Regions from separate parts of the Paenibacillus sp. FSL W8-0186 genome, predicted to be linked through region 1. Evidence: riboswitches for the same ligand, from Rfam matches in the RefSeq annotation. Region 1 holds a riboswitch; each other region holds the start of a gene.
The links. Region 1 has a riboswitch for thiamine pyrophosphate ahead of MKX50_RS06755 (ECF transporter S component). Riboswitches for the same ligand answer to the same signal wherever they lie in the genome.

Region 1 (3,985 bases):
ATTGAGGTTCCCTGTCGGCGCAGCTTCTCGCAAACCTGCAGAATCGCAAAGGTATTTACGGCATCCTGGCCAAAGGTTGGTTCGTCCAGCAGCAGAATAGGTTTATTCAACACCGCTGCGCCAGCCACGCTTAATCTCCGCTTTTGCCCAAGGGAGAGCTGATAAGGATGGCGGTGATTCAGCCCCTCTAATCCAAAGGTCAACAAAGCAGCGTCGACCCGCTCCGCTACGAGCTTCTCCGTTAATCCTTCGAGCCGCAAGGAAAAAGCGATTTCCTCTGCCACCTGCTCAGCAACGAATTGAAATTCTGGATTCTGGAACACAAAGCCGATATGGGATGCAGCCTGCTCTATACGCTTATCTCGCTTGTTCCTGCGCCAGCGGCCTTTCCTTGCGCTCTGGCCGAACGGCCTGTCATCCAAAGGCTCTCCATTTAGTAAATAAGCTCCTTCCGAGCGGAGCAGTCCCATCAGGCTCAGCAGCAGCGAGCTCTTTCCCGCTCCGTTTGGCCCGGTAATCGCAATGAAGTCTCCTGGTGAAACGGAAGCCTGCTCGATCTTAATGACCGGTCTACCGTGCCTGAGGCCCTTGAACCGGGAGAGCTCCAGCAGCTTTAAGGTCGCTCCAGAGGATGCCGGCGCATCTTGGAGAATTGGTTCAAGAAGCGCCTCTCCCTCCGGCGATAGGAAATAATGCTCCCATACACCGGGATACCAAATACCGAACTCCTTCAGCTCGGATTGATACGTGCTGAACACCTCTTGCGGCGTTCCCTGTCCGAGCAGCTGTCCTTCCGGGCCAAAGAGAATGATCCGGTCGACAAAACCGGCAATTTCCTCGATCCGATGCTCGACAATAATTAGCGTCCGGTCGGGGGAGACCTTCTTGACTGTCTCCCAAACCTGTTCCCGGCCTTCCGGATCAAGCAGCGCAGAGGGCTCGTCTAGAAAGAGCACCTGGGGATTGGAGAGCAGCACAGAGGCCAGAGCCAGCCGCTGTTTCATCCCCTGGGACAATGTGTCGATCTGGACATGCAGCTCCGGCAAATGAAGGCCGACCGCCTCGAGAACCTCTCCCATTCGTTCCTGCATCTCGTTTTGCGGAACGGCAAGATTTTCGAGAACAAAGGCTAGCTCCTCATCCACATAAGGCATGCAAAATTGGGTATCCGGGTCTTGAAACACGAATCCCCAGGATGGGGGCTGTATCCGCTCTTCGCAGCGCATAGGCACCTCGACAAGCGAAGGTATAATACCTGAGAGCACCTGCAGCAGGGTAGATTTCCCGCTCCCGCTCGGGCCCAGCAGCAATACCTTCTCCCCCTGTTCTACATGCAGAGTAAGATCTTTAAAAACGAAGCGTTCCTCACCCGGGAACTTAAGCCGAAGCCCGGTTACGCCCGCTGCTATAGCCGCTGCCCGGTTCTGCTGGTCACTTGCTGCGGCGGATGTCAATATAGGCATCATCGCTTAATCGTCCAGCGCCGCATAATCTTTATCCTCAACAGGACGCAGCAAATTGGTTACCCCCGTAGCCTCTACTGCCTTCACGATTGCATATGCCAAGTATCCGCAAATCAGGGCAGAGCTGATGGCGCGCATGCCGTATTTGGCAATCAGCAGCCAGGTTTGATAATCCTGGATATATCCATAATAAATGTCCGGGATCAGCGAACCTACCGCTGCGGCTACACCCGCCAAAGCCGCCACCGATGCCGAATAGTTCTTGTAGCGGAATGCCGCGAATACCAATTCGGCGCCCAGCCCTTGGAGCACACTGTACATGACAAGCTGTATGCCCCACTCGCTGCCGAACAATATCGATACGTGCGCGGCGGCAATTTCAGCGATTAGAGCTACGCCAGGCTTGCGAATCAGTAAAAATACCAGCGTCGACGCCATGAACCACATACCGTAGACAAGCTCATCCGCCTGTGGAAAAAACGAGAACAGATTATAAACCGCGCTCCAAAAATAATAAACTACTCCCAGGACGATTGAGACGAAAATCGTTACGAGCAAATCGCTCAGCTTCAGCCCCCGACCGCCTTTTCTTTGTACTGCATTTTGCATTACCGTCATCTCCCCTTCTTCTTGCCTCTTTGAAATAGTATGGCTAAACACAACAAAAAAACCGCTGGATATGCTCAGGCGGCTGTATGGGTTCATAGGCACGAAGAAACCTTGAACAACGGATTATCTACGCTGGCATTATCCAGATCAGATTAACGGTCAGCAGCGGATTATACTGCAATCTCAGCCTGATTCCTCTCAAGCTCCCGTATCACTATGCGATTGATTTAACCATACAACAAGAGATGCCGCAGTAGCAAGCTTTATTTAATTATTACAGCATCGTTGTTGATTTCAATTGTATTATATGTCAATATAGTCGGAAGTGGAAAACGGCAGCACCATTGTTCAGCATAGGAATTAGGGGGAACCAATTTGATCGCAAAATGGATGAAATGGATGACGGAGCTTACCTCCCGGAAATGGATCTCCCGGCTGATGGGCCGGTTCTCACACTCGGAAGCAAGCCGGCTTCTTATTCCTGCTTTCGCTAAATCCTATGGCATTCCGCTAGATGAAGCCGAAAAGGACATTAAAGAATACCGGACGCTGAACGAATTTTTCACGCGCAGGCTCAAGCCGGACATGCGCCCGATTCATTCCCTTCCGGAAGGGCTGATCAGCCCCGTCGATGCATTAATTACTGCAATGGGAGAAATTCAAACAGGAACAATTCTTAACGTCAAAGGCCAGGACTACTCTTTGGAAGAGCTGCTTAATTACTCCCCGCGCGCGCAAAGCTACAACCATGGCTTTTTCTTCGTGCTATACCTTAGCCCGACCGACTATCACCGCATTCATGCCCCAATAACGGGAAGCAAGCTGGAGAGCGAGCATATAAAAGGGAAGGTCTATCCCGTCAATGATTTTGGAATGAGAAATATGAGGAAGGTACTCAGCCGCAATGAACGGCTAATCACATATATCTCCCACGACCTCGGAGAAGTTGCCGTAGTCAAAGTCGGGGCCATGAACGTAAGCAGCATTAAATATACGGATCCCGAAGCGAAGCACTGGAACCGGGGAGACGATATGGCTTATTTCGAATTCGGCTCAACCGTCGTCCTGCTGGTCGAGAACGATACATTTGAGCCCCTTCCTGAGCTTGCCCCAGGCTCTAAGGTCAAAATGGGAGAGCCTTTAGGGAGATTTCACACCGCTGGCAAGCGTTCCATGACAGCCCATTCTTGACTTGACGAACCAGCTAGCTGCACTGAAATTTTATACATTTTTCGAGCAGGCCACCCTCTAGTGAGGATGGCCTGCTTAACTATCTTAGGGCTAAAATCTACTCCACCGTAATTGAGCCAACTTGTGTTTGCAGCAACATTTCTCCTCCACCGCCATTGATCTGGCTCGTTCCTTCTGCAGCTCCGGTAATTTTCCCCACGTCGTTCTTAATCACAAGCGTGCATTGCACAGTATCGTCCAGGGCTGCATGGATATTTCCGATCTCTGTCTGGACATGAAGCTGGCCTTGGCCGCTCAATTCAGCTATGCGCATGTCAACGCTGCCCGTAGACGTTGCTACGGAAGATTGACCCGAAATGCGGACATTATCCATTTTAATCTGCCCGACTTCACTGCGGATGCTGTAGCTTCCTTTCAGGTCATGTAACTCAACATTGCCAACCTCAAGCCGGATATCATAGCTCTCTAAGGCTGCCGGCACCTCTATCTCGTAATCGATCATGAAGTCAGAGAACCCATATTTCTTTTCCGCCCATTTCCATAGACTCGAGTCAGGATCATCCTTCGGATGCGTCACGATCCTCAATTGCCCGCCCTTCTCAATCACGGATACCTCCGCTTGCTCCAATATGCGCTGCCTGCTCTCCTGGTGAGTCGATTTCCCAAACCATACCACGGCATGAACGCGTATTTCCTCCCCTTCATAAGTGCTGACTTTCATA
Region 2 (3,985 bases), 160 kb from region 1:
TCAGGGAGTGAGGGTGAAGTTTGGCCAACTCATCGAGAAAAGCGACTTGGAAACTGCCCGGGCCGATTTCAGATGTGCGCTCAGCCGCCCGTGAGGCAGCCGCGCCGTAAAAGGCCAGCCCAGCTGTACCCGCCAGCAGCAAATCCTTCTCCACCGCGGCAAAAGCGCCCAGCACCGATGTCAGCAGGCAGCCTGCTCCCGTCACCTGGGTCAGCAGCGCATCCCCGCCGCTAACGATCCGGCACAGGCTCCCGTCCGAGATAACATCCTCCTTGCCTGTAATCGCTACGATCGCATTCAGCTGCCGCGAAGCCCGCAGGCCAAGTCCGGCGTTCTCATTGTCGGCGCCATCCCCGGCGTCAACGCCTTTGATTTCACGCGACTCGCCGATAAGGTTGGCGATTTCCGCCGCATTTCCCCGCACGAGGGAGACCTTCACCTCGCGGAGAATCCGCAGCGCCGATTCCGTGCGGAATGCCGTTGCCCCTGCCCCAACCGGGTCAAGCAGTACCGGTACGCCATGCTCATTCGCCGATTTTCCGGCAATGATCATCGCCTCGACCTGCTCCTTCGTCAACGTGCCGATATTGAGCACGAGCGCCCCGGCGATTTTTGCCATATCGGCCACCTCCTCCGGCGCATACGCCATGACGGGAGATGCACCAAGAGCATATAGCCCGTTTGCTGTAAAATTGGTAACTACTACGTTGGTCATATTATGAATAAGCGGTTTGGTTCTCTGAACCTTTGTAAGAAGTGCTGTTATATCGTTTTCCAGTGTATTCATTATGATCCGCCTCACTTATAATGCGTATTCCGCCGTGTTCATGGACACCGGCCAATCCTGAACGTTATAGGCCATATCCCAGAACATATACTCGAGCTGGCAGCTCAATAGATAGTGCTCGGTCATTTTTTTGCGTTCAAGCTCGGTTGTCATTTCCGCCCACTTGTCCAGACGCTCGGAGAATTTAGCGGTCGTATTCGTCCGCGTCTCATAGAAATGGATCCATTCATAGAATGGATGGGCCTCGGTCGGCTGCACTTCTCTCATCAGCTTCTCCCCGATCTCCAGGTAAGTCCACGGACACGGCAGCAGCACCGCCATAATTTCAGCCAGGCTTCCTTCATGGGCCACGTTCAGCATGTGGCGGATATAGTGATGTGCCCCCGGAGCGAGCGCATAACCCTGCATTTCATCATAGCTGACTCCGGCAACCGCACAGAAGTTATTATGCGGATGAACTTCACTGTTCAGAATAAAAGAGATTTGCTGATTAAACATTTCGATCTCGTCGCGGCTCGAGCATTTGGATATGGCAATGCCATAAATCCGCATATACGCCGTTAAATATTCATGATCCTGCTTGACGTAGTGAATGAGCTGCTCCTTCCGCAAGTCGCCGTTAGCGATTCCTCTCACAAAAGGGTGTTCAAAAATAGCCTGAAAGATACCGTCCGCTTTCTGACGAAGCTCCTGCGTAAAACTCATGGTTCCCCACCTCCGGATATAATGCGAACATGATCAGGAAGCCGTTAGGGACGATGCCGCACATGCAAAAATACCAAAAAGGCCGCTCCATCAATGGAGCGGCCTCATTCAACGCCACCTTTACACGGGCAGCAAGCTGCAATAAGTGTCAGGCATCGGATTCCGACTCCACTTTCCTACGCTAGTACGAACTAGATCAGGTTCAAAGGGTCCAAGATTACGATCTTGTCTCAGCCGCTGCCGGCTCCCCTAGTGGACTTCCTATTCATTTTCACTATTACTGTATCTGTCTTTACAAGTGTTGTCAAATTTTTGGCATTTCATTTTACTTGCCGCAGCATTTTTTGTACTTGAAGCCGCTGCCGCACGGGCATGGTTCGTTGCGGCCGATTTTGGTGACGGACACCTGGCTTTTGTTCAAAGGACTTAGCTGGCGATGCGCCGCTCTCAGCTCCACATTTCCGGAAATCCGGTTCATCTCAGAAGGTGTATGACCTCTGTGCATCCACAGTCTTGTATGGTTGTACACATCGTTCATTAGAGCGATAACCGTATCCGCCTGCTCCATGCTTTGGAATTTCAGGCCTCTTCTCTCGAATTCATGGATCAGCTCTCCCGAAGTCGCTTGCATCGTGCAGGCTAACTGTATATCGTCGATAAGATAGTCGATCATTTCCGCATCACGGGAAATTTCCTTCATGATGTATGCTCTCAGCTTTGTCAGCTGCGGCGTCATCTCGAAGTAATCTTCATCGGCATATTTCAGCAGTTCTTCGCGTTTCGGAATGAAATAAGGCTTGCCTTGTACTTGCGCCAGCAGTTCTTTAAGCTCTCCTTGCGAATCCTCTAGAGACAAATATCCGTCGACGATGAAGCCGTCCTCTATCGTATAATTCTGTTCTCTGCTCGTTAACTCTCCAAGCAGCTCCTTGAACCGTTTCTGATCGAGCTGTTCGCTGTTCTGCGCATTGTAAATTTCAATGACCTTATCCGGTTCGATCACACCGTATAAGTGCGTCATAGCTAATATATACTCATGAACGAGCTGTACACTCGCCCGTTGTTGATGGAATTTTGCGTGATCCAGCTTGGCATAGGCTTCTCTAATCTCGTCCGGCAGGACGACATAAAGCTGACCCTCGCTGAAATAAGTAAATACTAGCCCACGGTTCATTAAATACCAGTAGTGCTCAATTAGAATGAGATTGTTCTGCAGAACAGGTTGACGAAGAAGCGATTCGAACAATTGCCATTCCAGGCCGCCGACAATCAGCAGGGCGGATTGCAGATGCTCCGCATCGGTCATGTATGCTGTTAGCGCTTCTATTAATTCTTGCTTTTTCATCTTGGAACGTCCAGGCAAATTGCAGGCCGAAGCAAGCGATGACAAACGGACCTTCGTCAAATCTTGAAGAATGTCAGGCAGGCTTGTCGTCACTTCCCCGATAATCGCATGCTGGATATTCATTTGTTCAAGCATTTCATTATAATCTTCCAAGTTCAGTTCTCCTCTTTCAATTCCTTGTTTCCTTTGGATTTCCTTTTGCCTCATACCATCATTATACCACCGGATAATTCTCCTATTTCGGGCTCAACTACATATACTACCACATAAATGGCATCTAGGAGAGGGATTCTCAGCAAAATTCATAATTTGGTTGTTAGGTTTACCATCGGCATTGAGATGCATAAACACCAAACGCAGCACATTAAATGGAAATGACGCATCTAATTAAGCATAAGACAACTATTTCTGGAAATTAGATGGATTTTTACACCTTAAATGATGGATTCAGACCATTGCTGGCAATTTCCCTTCTTCTAATGACAAGAAATCCATGTAAATCGAATTTCCCTGTCTTGCTGCAGGAACTAACTGCTATAAATCCATTTATTACGAGTTAAACAACAAAAATGGATAAGGGCAAGCACGCACAATGTTCCTGCAACTGCTTGGCTCCTAGATCGATTTCTGCAATGATATCGTACAATAAACCTAAAGTATTTACTTCCAAAATATGGACTTGAAGGATTGCCAGCCATCCGTTATTGTCAATGGTTGATCAGGTATCGTAATCAGAGTGTTCAACATTTAAATAAGCAGAGGTGATACGAACTTGGATAAAGACAAAAAGATCAGAGAACTGGAGGAAGAATTAAGAAAGATCAGCGAACAACTGTCTGAGCTGAAACTAGGCGAAGGACCCGCATCAAAACCTATGAACCCGGTACTAGAAAAGGAAGCGGACCAGGATCCCGCCCTTGATCCGTCCCTTCGGGCACAGCGGCAAAGTCAGCAGTCCGGACCACCGCCATGGAACCCGCAAGGCCCACAACAGCAACAACATCAGCAAGTTTACCGACAACCAGAGCAGCAGCAGCAACAACAGTATCTAAACGACCAACGCCGGCAATCGGACCCGCAACTAAAGCAGCAGTCCCAACAACAGCACTACCAGCAAGAACATGTCCAAAATCAAGACACATTCGTTG
Region 3 (3,985 bases), 640 kb from region 1:
GCGGATCATGGAGATTCTGGTAACGAGCGTTTCACCGCTGACGCAAATGTTCGGCAAAATTCTAGGCATGTTCCTGGTCGGTCTGCTGCAGATCGCCATCTTCATCGCCGTAGTTGCCATCAACCTTGCATTGCCGTACAATCAGGCATCCTTGACCGAGTTGAATTTGGATTTATCGCAAATGGATCTATCCATTCTGCTTGTTGGACTTATTTTCTATATTCTGGGCTATTTCCTCTATGCAACTTTGTACGCAGCGGTCGGCTCCATTGTCAGCCGCACGGAGGATCTTGGCCAGGCGGTGATGCCGATCACGATGCTTTCTCTGGCAGCATTCTATGTGGCGATGTTTAGCTTATCGTCTCCGAATTCCCTTCTGCTCAAGGTGTGCTCTTACATTCCGTTCGTGTCTCCCGTCACGATCCTGCTGCGGTATGGCGCAGGGGATGCAACGCTGCTGGAGGTAGGGCTGTCTCTGCTGGTCCTTATTGTCGCTATTGTCTTCTTCAGCTGGCTGGCCGCCAAGATTTACCGTACGGGAGTCCTGCTGTACGGCAAGCGTCCGACGATGAAGGAGCTGCGCAAAGCGATGAAGGCGTACAAGATTTAACTCCGTGTGAATTTTAAAAATATCATTGAAAACAAAGGAGAAGATGAACATGAAAAATTGGAAACGATCGCTCTTATCCCTCTTTATTTCTGTAGGCTTGCTTGCTGCGGCGGCCCCGGCTATGGCTGCTCCACAGCCAGCTTCGGTCAAGATCAACAACCAAAACGTTGAATTCGCAACAAATGCGCCTATTGTTGATCAAGGAACTACGATGGTGCCGCTGAGATCAACGCTTCAAGCAATGAATGTTCAATTAAGCGATGTACAGGATAGTACGATTCATGTCGTAATGGACGGCAAGGAGATTGTGCTGAACAGCAGGACAGAGCTGATTAACGGCGAGACGTACGCGCCGATTAGAATCGTCGGCGAAGCGGCAGGTTATAAGGTGCATTGGGATCAGCAATCCCGCACAGTGTTTCTTATCTCCGAAGCAACGGGAGAAGGTGCCCGCGGCTTCATGTGGGAAGTCAAACATGGCGGTAATACGGTCTATCTGGTAGGATCGATGCATATTGCGGACGACAGCTTTTATCCGCTGCGTTCGGAATTCGAGGATGCTTTTGCCGAAGCGGATTATTTGGGGGTAGAAATTGACCTTAGCAAGGCTGCTGATGAAGCCAATCAGAAGCTGATCTTGGATGTGGGAATGTATCAGGACGGTACGACTTTGAAGGATCATGTGTCCAAGGAGACATATGCAAAGCTTCAGGATATTTTGCAGCAGAACGGCCTGGAGCCAAACGCCTTTGATGTCTTCAAGCCATGGGTCGTCGAGAGTACCATCAGCACGCTTAAATCGATGCAGTCAGGTTATGAAGCCTCTGCCGGAATCGACCTGTATTTCATCCAGAAAGCCATAGAACGCAAGCTGCCGGTGTTGGAACTGGAAACCTACGAGTCCCAGCTGAGCATGCTCGACGGGTTCTCCAGCGAATTACAGGAGAAAAACCTAAATACCGCCTTGGACAACTTCGATGTTTCGGCTGAACTTGTGGACGATATGGCCGATATGTGGAAATCAGGGGATGATCAGAAACTGCTTGAGTTCACCGAGAGCATGATCGAGGATCCGGAGTATTACAAAGCGATGCTGACAGACCGGAATATCGTTATGGCCGATAAAATCGATGGATACCTGAAAAGCGACAAGAAAGCGGAATATTTCATTGTGGTTGGCGCCGCGCATTTCGCCGGCAAAGACGGCATCGTTCAGTTGTTGCAGGATAAAGGCTATTCCGTCGTTCGCAAATGAGCGTTCGGATAATCTTGCCAAGGCTATTAAGGTAAGTTATAGTGAAAGTAACTGAATATGGAGTGCGGGTGCTGGATAAAGTCCGGCTGAGATTGGAACCTGATGTTCCGGACCGTTAATCTGATCCAGGTAATGCTGGCGTAGAGAACATATCGAATTTAAAGCCATTCGTGTATTCTCGAATGGCTTTTTTGTGTCCTGCAGCCGGTAAATACAAAACGGAGGTAGAGTTGGCAGATGAGAGATTTTCGTTTGTACGCTATTACCGATGAAAGAAGCCATCCCGGCAGGGAGCTTGCCGAAGTGATGGAGGAGGCTATTCTTGGCGGTGCAGATATCGTGCAGCTTCGGGACAAGCACAGCGATCGGGAAGCCGTGCTGGAGAAGGCAAAGCGGCTTCGCGAATTGACCCGCAGGTATGATGTCCCTTTTATCGTCAACGACTATATTGATATTGCGCTTGAGGTAGATGCGGACGGCATTCATCTGGGCCAGGGCGACACACCGCTTTCCGTGGCCAGGGAGCTGGTCGGCGGCAAAATCATCGGCATTTCCACGCATGCGATCGAGGAGGCGCTGCTGGCAGAACAGCAGGGAGCGGACTATATCGGCGTTGGTCCTGTATATCCGACGGCTACGAAGGCGGGTGCAGCACCAGTAACGCTTTCCTATGTTCGCGAGGTAGCTGAGAAAATTCGCATTCCGTTCGTAGCGATCGGCGGCATCAAGCTGCACAATGCGGATGAAGTGATCGCTGCCGGGGCAACGCGAATCTGCGCGGTGACCGAAATTGTAGGCAATCCGGACGTAAGAGGGACATGCGAGGCTTTTATTCGCAAATTAGAGCAAGGGGGAACGGCTCATGGGAAATACGCACAGCGTTGAGCTGAAGGTGAATGGTGTTATGCAGAGCTTGCAGGCGGGAACCGTTCAGGATGTAATCGCCCATTTCGGCTTGACGGGCAAGCCGGTTATCGTAGAAGCGGACGGTGTGATTTTGACCCCCGAGCAGTGGGTGGATACAACGGTGTCTTCAGGGATGGTCATCGAGCTGGTTCATTTTGTGGGAGGGGGTTAAGCGGATGCGGGATGATGCATTGCGTATCGGCGGCCGCTCGCTGTCGTCGCGGTTCTTTATTGGCACAGGGCTGTTTCCCAACCCGTTCGTACAGAAGGAAGCGATTAAAGCTTCCGGGGCGGAAGTGCTCACGTTTGCTATTCGGCGCATTAATCTCGATGCGGTAGAGGATGATTCCATATTGCAGCATATCGAGGATGGCGCCTTTCAATATTTGCCGAACACATCAGGCGCAAGCACGGCCGAGGAAGCGGTCCGGATTGCGCGGCTTGCCAGAGCCTCCGGTCTCAGCGACTGGATCAAGGTTGAGATCAGCGCGGACGCGAAGACGCTGCTGCCTGATCCGATTGAGACGCTTAAGGCGACGGAAATGCTGGTCAAAGAAGGATTTACGGTGCTTCCTTATATTTCGGACGATCCGGTCATCTGCCGCCGGCTGGAAGAAGCCGGGGCAGCTGCGATCATGCCGGGAGCAGCGCCGATCGGCACGGGGCTCGGCATATTAAATCCTTACAATTTAGGCCTAATTGTAGAAGAAGCGGGCGTGCCCGTTATCGTGGATGCCGGGCTTGGGACGGCCAGTGACGTGACGAAAGCGATGGAACTAGGCGTAGACGGGGTACTTATGAACACTCCGGTGGCCAAGGCGAAGGATCCAGTCATGATGGCGGCCGCCATGAAGCACGCGATAGAGGCGGGACGGCTAGCTTATTTATCCGGACGAATTGCCCGGAAGAAGTATGCTTCCGCGAGCAGTGGCCTGGAACAGTTTATTTTGAAATAGCCCTATGAAAAATGGCGCCTGGGAGCGATAGCATGATGCAGAATATAGTTATTATGGGCGGCGGCGTTATCGGATTGTCCTGCGCCTTTGAATTGCGGAAGCGGGGGCATAACATAACTCTGCTGGAAATCGGCAAGTGCGGCGGTCAAGCCTCGGGAGCAGCCGCAGGTATGCTGGCGCCATATTCCGAAAACCTGGAGGAGCCGGACGAATTCTTTCGACTGTGCCTGGACAGCCTGCGGCTGTATCCCGCATGGC
Region 4 (3,985 bases), 2.7 Mb from region 1:
AATAACGCAGCTGCTCCATCAATAAATCCGCTGCATCCCGCGGACTGCGAATGATCTGGGCCTCCGGGAGCCTCGTCCTGGCAAGCCTCTGCCCCAGTTCGATTCCCGCCTTAAGCTGCACCGCTTTGGCAGGGCCGATGCCTTTGAGCTCCATCAGCTCATCCAGGCTGAGATCCACCAGCTGGCGGAGTCCGCCAATTCCGCTCAGCACGCGCTGAGCCAGATGTATGGCCGATTCATCCCGGGTTCCCGTGCGAAACAATATCGCCAGCAGCTCAGCATTGCTGAGTGATCCGGCTCCGTATTGCATCAAGCGTTCTCTGGGTCTTTCCTCAAAAGGCATGTCCCGCAGCAAATATTGCGGCATATCCATTCATATCCCTCGCTTCCGAATGATTAGGCATGGGTCCGGATCACCGGCCGCCAGCAAAATTCATAGCGGAAGGATATGCTTTATCTCTTCCTTTTCTTACAACAACGTACGTATGAAGTTATTTGTTACATCATTTTTGGCTGGATTTAATTACCGCAACACATGGATTCCAAAATGGCCCAGCATCTCGCTCAGCAAGGATAGCGGCAGTCCAACCACGTTAAAATAACAGCCTTCGATTCCCGTGACAAAAATCGACCCGAGTCCTTGTATCGCATAAGCGCCCGCTTTGTCCAAGCCTTCTCCGGTCCTGGCATATGCGGCGATCTCATCCTCGGCTACGGTTCTCATCGTAACGGTCGTACGGCGATATTCGACTTCAGTTCTTCCGGTAATCACATCGATGCAGGCCACGGCAGTATACACATCGTGGCTTCGTCCCTGCAGGGAACGGAGCATGGAAGCTGCCTCCGCTTCATTCTTGGGCTTGCCAAGCACTTGTCCGTCCAAGACGACAATCGTATCGCTGCCGATGATAACGGCTTCGCGCGCTGCTGGCTCAAGCGTTGCCTGAACAGCCTTGGCCTTGCGCAGCGCAAGCTCCATCACGATTTGCTCCGGCTCCCATTGCTCCGGCGTAGTTTCGTCCGCTTCGCTTGGAATCACCGCAAACGGAATATGTAAGGAAGCCAGCAATTCCCGTCTGCGCGGTGAAGTCGAGGCCAATATGACATACTGCGATGATGAAGCTGCAATTTCCAAGTTCGTATGCTCCTTTGCCCGGCTGTCGCCCGAATAAGTTCAGAGCTGTTAACCTCGCCATTTTTTGACACTTTGCACTTCATTATTATAAGGTTAATTGATCGGCAATACAAACATAAAAAAGGCAGGGGCAACTATTTCCAATTCCCTGCCTTTTGATGGTTCATTTACGGCCCTTCTTGGCCTCCGACCAGCTTTTGTTCTGCCAGAATGAACCGCATCACTTCGTTCTGCACTTCCCAGAGCATGGTTTGCTCGCCCTTCTCGTTAAATTCCTCCATCGCCTCAACCGCGCTGTTCATCGCCTTCTCCATCTCCTTTGCTTCAGCCTCTGCGGCTGCCGTCAGCTTGCCTCGAACGTCAGCGGCGCTTTTGGTCCACAGCTGGTGGCTCTCCCTTAGCCGGCCGATTTCCTCCTGACTCTGGCGCCCGGGAGAAGCTTCTCCCAGAAGAGCTGCCGAGGAGGAGCTGAGCATATAGGCGAGATCCGCACTCTGCGCCAAATATTGCTGGAGGGATGCCGCATCCCCTTTATATTCCATCGTAGCCGATTCAGGCAAAGCAATTTCATGCAAAATGAGGTGAACGCCGCCTGTCTTCAGCCTCCCGCTCAGCATTTTAGCTTCCTCACGGTCCGGGGATACTCCGGCATAGACCCGCTTCTCATCCATGGTATCCCGCGCGGCGGCAATTCCCGCGGAGCGCAATTGTTCCTGGGCCAGGGCAACGCCTTCCGCTGTGCTGAACACGCCGTACTGCAGGAAATGATAGCTCTGTGAAGGCAGAACGACCTGTACGAGCGGAACCTGTTCCTCCGTAATGACACCGCCAAGTACGGGAATATCGGCTGCTTCTCCGGCCGCCCCCTGCTTCGGCACGCTAATTCCAGGGATCGGCACCGTCATTTCCTGGTCGAACATGGACAGAACGACGAATCCAAAGAGCGCTCCGGTCACGATCGCGCCGGTCAGCGAGCCGGCAACCTTCCACCAGGAGGTCCGCGTTTTGCGAAAATAATAATCACCGCCGCCTGGCTCGGCATGCTCTGGCAATAGGGCAATCCCTGTTCCTGTATGGTCTGTAAAGGGATCTCCCCAATAATCTATCGTTTCCACCGCACGGTAAGTTATAGGAGTATCCTTCGGTTCTTGTTCTGATCGCTCGGGCGGCTTGTCATGCCCTGAAGCGGGGGCGGTCTCCAGCCGCTGGCGATCTCCAGCCTTCTGTGCACTGTGCGCTTGCTGCCCATGTTCATCGAACCGGAATGTCATCTTTGCCTTGTTCACGATCCGCACGCTCCTTGTCCTCTCTTCTACCGTTACAATATGAATATTTGCGAGAATATAGACCACTTCATTTAAACAAGGCTTTACAATTGAAAGGAACTCTGTATAATGGGAACCATTGACAACCGCATCACGGAAAAATGCACTAGGGGTGCCTTTGCTGGCTGAGAGATCGTTCCCGCTTGAGGAACGGTTAACCCTTTACACCCGATCTAGATCATACTAGCGTGGGGAAGTGCGGGGAAACGATAAATAGCGCTGCGTGCTTGCTTTAAAATGTTTAAGCAGACACAGGCTGTATCGATATAACTGCACTCTTCGGGTGCGGTTTTTTTGTCGTTATCAGCAATAATTCAAATGAACCAGGGGAGGAAAAGCATCATGACCAATTCATTCAACCACAACATTCAAGCCGCGGCCTGCGGCACCAGCCGCATCGTCGGCTGCCGGTTCTCTCTGTTTCCGATGAGCGACCGGTTCGTTCCGATCATTCTTGGAGCGCTGGAGCAGACCGATACGTCCAAGGTCTGGGTTCAAAGCGATGACGTCAGCACCTGCGTGCGCGGCCGCCATGAGCATGTGTTCGACGTAGTGAAATCCATTTTCCTGCAAGCGGCAAAAAGCGGTGAGCATGTCGTTCTTAGCGCAACCTTTTCCGTAGGCTGCCCGGGAGATACGGAAGGAGATGTCTTCATGTCTGAGGACGATGTCCGTTTGAATGAAGGGAACAAAACATCGGTTGATACCGCAGCTCAATTCGCCCTTTACCCGATGGGGGTGGCCCACTACATGGACGTCATTTATGATGCGGTCAAAGCGGCGGAAGCCGAGGGAACGTTCTCCGGCGGAATTCATTACGCCAGCCGCTTGGATGGAACCGCCCAACAGGTGTTTCGTTCGCTCGAAAATGCCTTTGTCACGTCAAGCACCAAGACTTCCCATCTAGTCATGACGGCCACAATCTCCTGCAACAGCCCGTCAGCCAAACCGGAGCATGTGCAGAGGAAGGGGGAATAAGGATGTCAACCTGGAAGCTTCGCGACATTATCGTTCTCAGCTCGCTGTCCGTCGTGTTTGCTGTCGTCTATTTGATTTTCCTGCAGATAGGAAATGTGCTTGTCGGCTTTATGGGTCCGATGGGATATGAGGTCATCTTCGGCATATGGTTTATCGTTTCAATCATTTCGGCCTATATCTTGCGCAAGCCCGGAGCTGCCCTGCTGTCTGAGACAATCGCCGGAACGATCGAGGTGTTGATCGGCAACGTCACCGGCCCGATCCTGATTCTGTCGGCCTTTATTCAAGGCCTCGGAGCGGAAGCGGTATTCGCCGCCGTAAGATACCGTTACTACAACACAGCAGTGCTCATGGGCGCAGGCGTAGGCGCGGCCGTATTCAGCTTTGGCTGGGGCTTCTTTCAATCCGGCTTCGCCGCTTTGTCCACGGGTCTAGTCATCTCGATGTTCATCGTCCGCGTTATCAGCGGTGCAGTGATCGCCGGCCTGCTAGGCAAATGGATATCCGATGCGCTGGCCCGGACAGGCGTATTGAGGAGCTTTCCCAT

Region 2: another riboswitch for thiamine pyrophosphate. It lies ahead of tenA (thiaminase II); the one in region 1 lies ahead of MKX50_RS06755 (ECF transporter S component).
Region 3: another riboswitch for thiamine pyrophosphate. It lies ahead of thiE (thiamine phosphate synthase); the one in region 1 lies ahead of MKX50_RS06755 (ECF transporter S component).
Region 4: another riboswitch for thiamine pyrophosphate. It lies ahead of MKX50_RS19080 (YkoF family thiamine/hydroxymethylpyrimidine-binding protein); the one in region 1 lies ahead of MKX50_RS06755 (ECF transporter S component).

The regions. Positions count from the first base shown of each region.
Region 1 is NZ_CP150207.1:1,577,539-1,581,523, reverse strand. Features, by position in the region: gene MKX50_RS06760 (ABC transporter ATP-binding protein) at 1-1,466, opposite strand, end outside; gene MKX50_RS06755 (ECF transporter S component) at 1,470-2,072, opposite strand; TPP riboswitch at 2,180-2,292, opposite strand; gene asd (archaetidylserine decarboxylase) at 2,448-3,263, shown strand; gene MKX50_RS06745 (DUF4097 family beta strand repeat-containing protein) at 3,361-3,985, opposite strand, start outside.
Region 2 is NZ_CP150207.1:1,419,321-1,423,305, reverse strand. Features, by position in the region: gene thiM (hydroxyethylthiazole kinase) at 1-787, opposite strand, end outside; gene tenA (thiaminase II) at 803-1,492, opposite strand; TPP riboswitch at 1,649-1,753, opposite strand; gene MKX50_RS06085 (SEC-C metal-binding domain-containing protein) at 1,818-2,990, opposite strand; gene MKX50_RS06080 (hypothetical protein) at 3,710-3,985, opposite strand, start outside.
Region 3 is NZ_CP150207.1:937,258-941,242, forward strand. Features, by position in the region: gene MKX50_RS03930 (ABC transporter permease) at 1-610, shown strand, start outside; gene MKX50_RS03935 (TraB/GumN family protein) at 660-1,865, shown strand; TPP riboswitch at 1,920-2,029, shown strand; gene thiE (thiamine phosphate synthase) at 2,103-2,750, shown strand; gene thiS (sulfur carrier protein ThiS) at 2,728-2,943, shown strand; gene MKX50_RS03950 (thiazole synthase) at 2,948-3,727, shown strand; gene MKX50_RS03955 (FAD-dependent oxidoreductase) at 3,760-3,985, shown strand, end outside.
Region 4 is NZ_CP150207.1:4,265,667-4,269,651, forward strand. Features, by position in the region: gene radC (DNA repair protein RadC) at 1-373, opposite strand, end outside; gene MKX50_RS19070 (Maf family protein) at 524-1,129, opposite strand; gene MKX50_RS19075 (SPOR domain-containing protein) at 1,303-2,421, opposite strand; TPP riboswitch at 2,559-2,672, shown strand; gene MKX50_RS19080 (YkoF family thiamine/hydroxymethylpyrimidine-binding protein) at 2,803-3,438, shown strand; gene MKX50_RS19085 (ECF transporter S component) at 3,441-3,985, shown strand, end outside.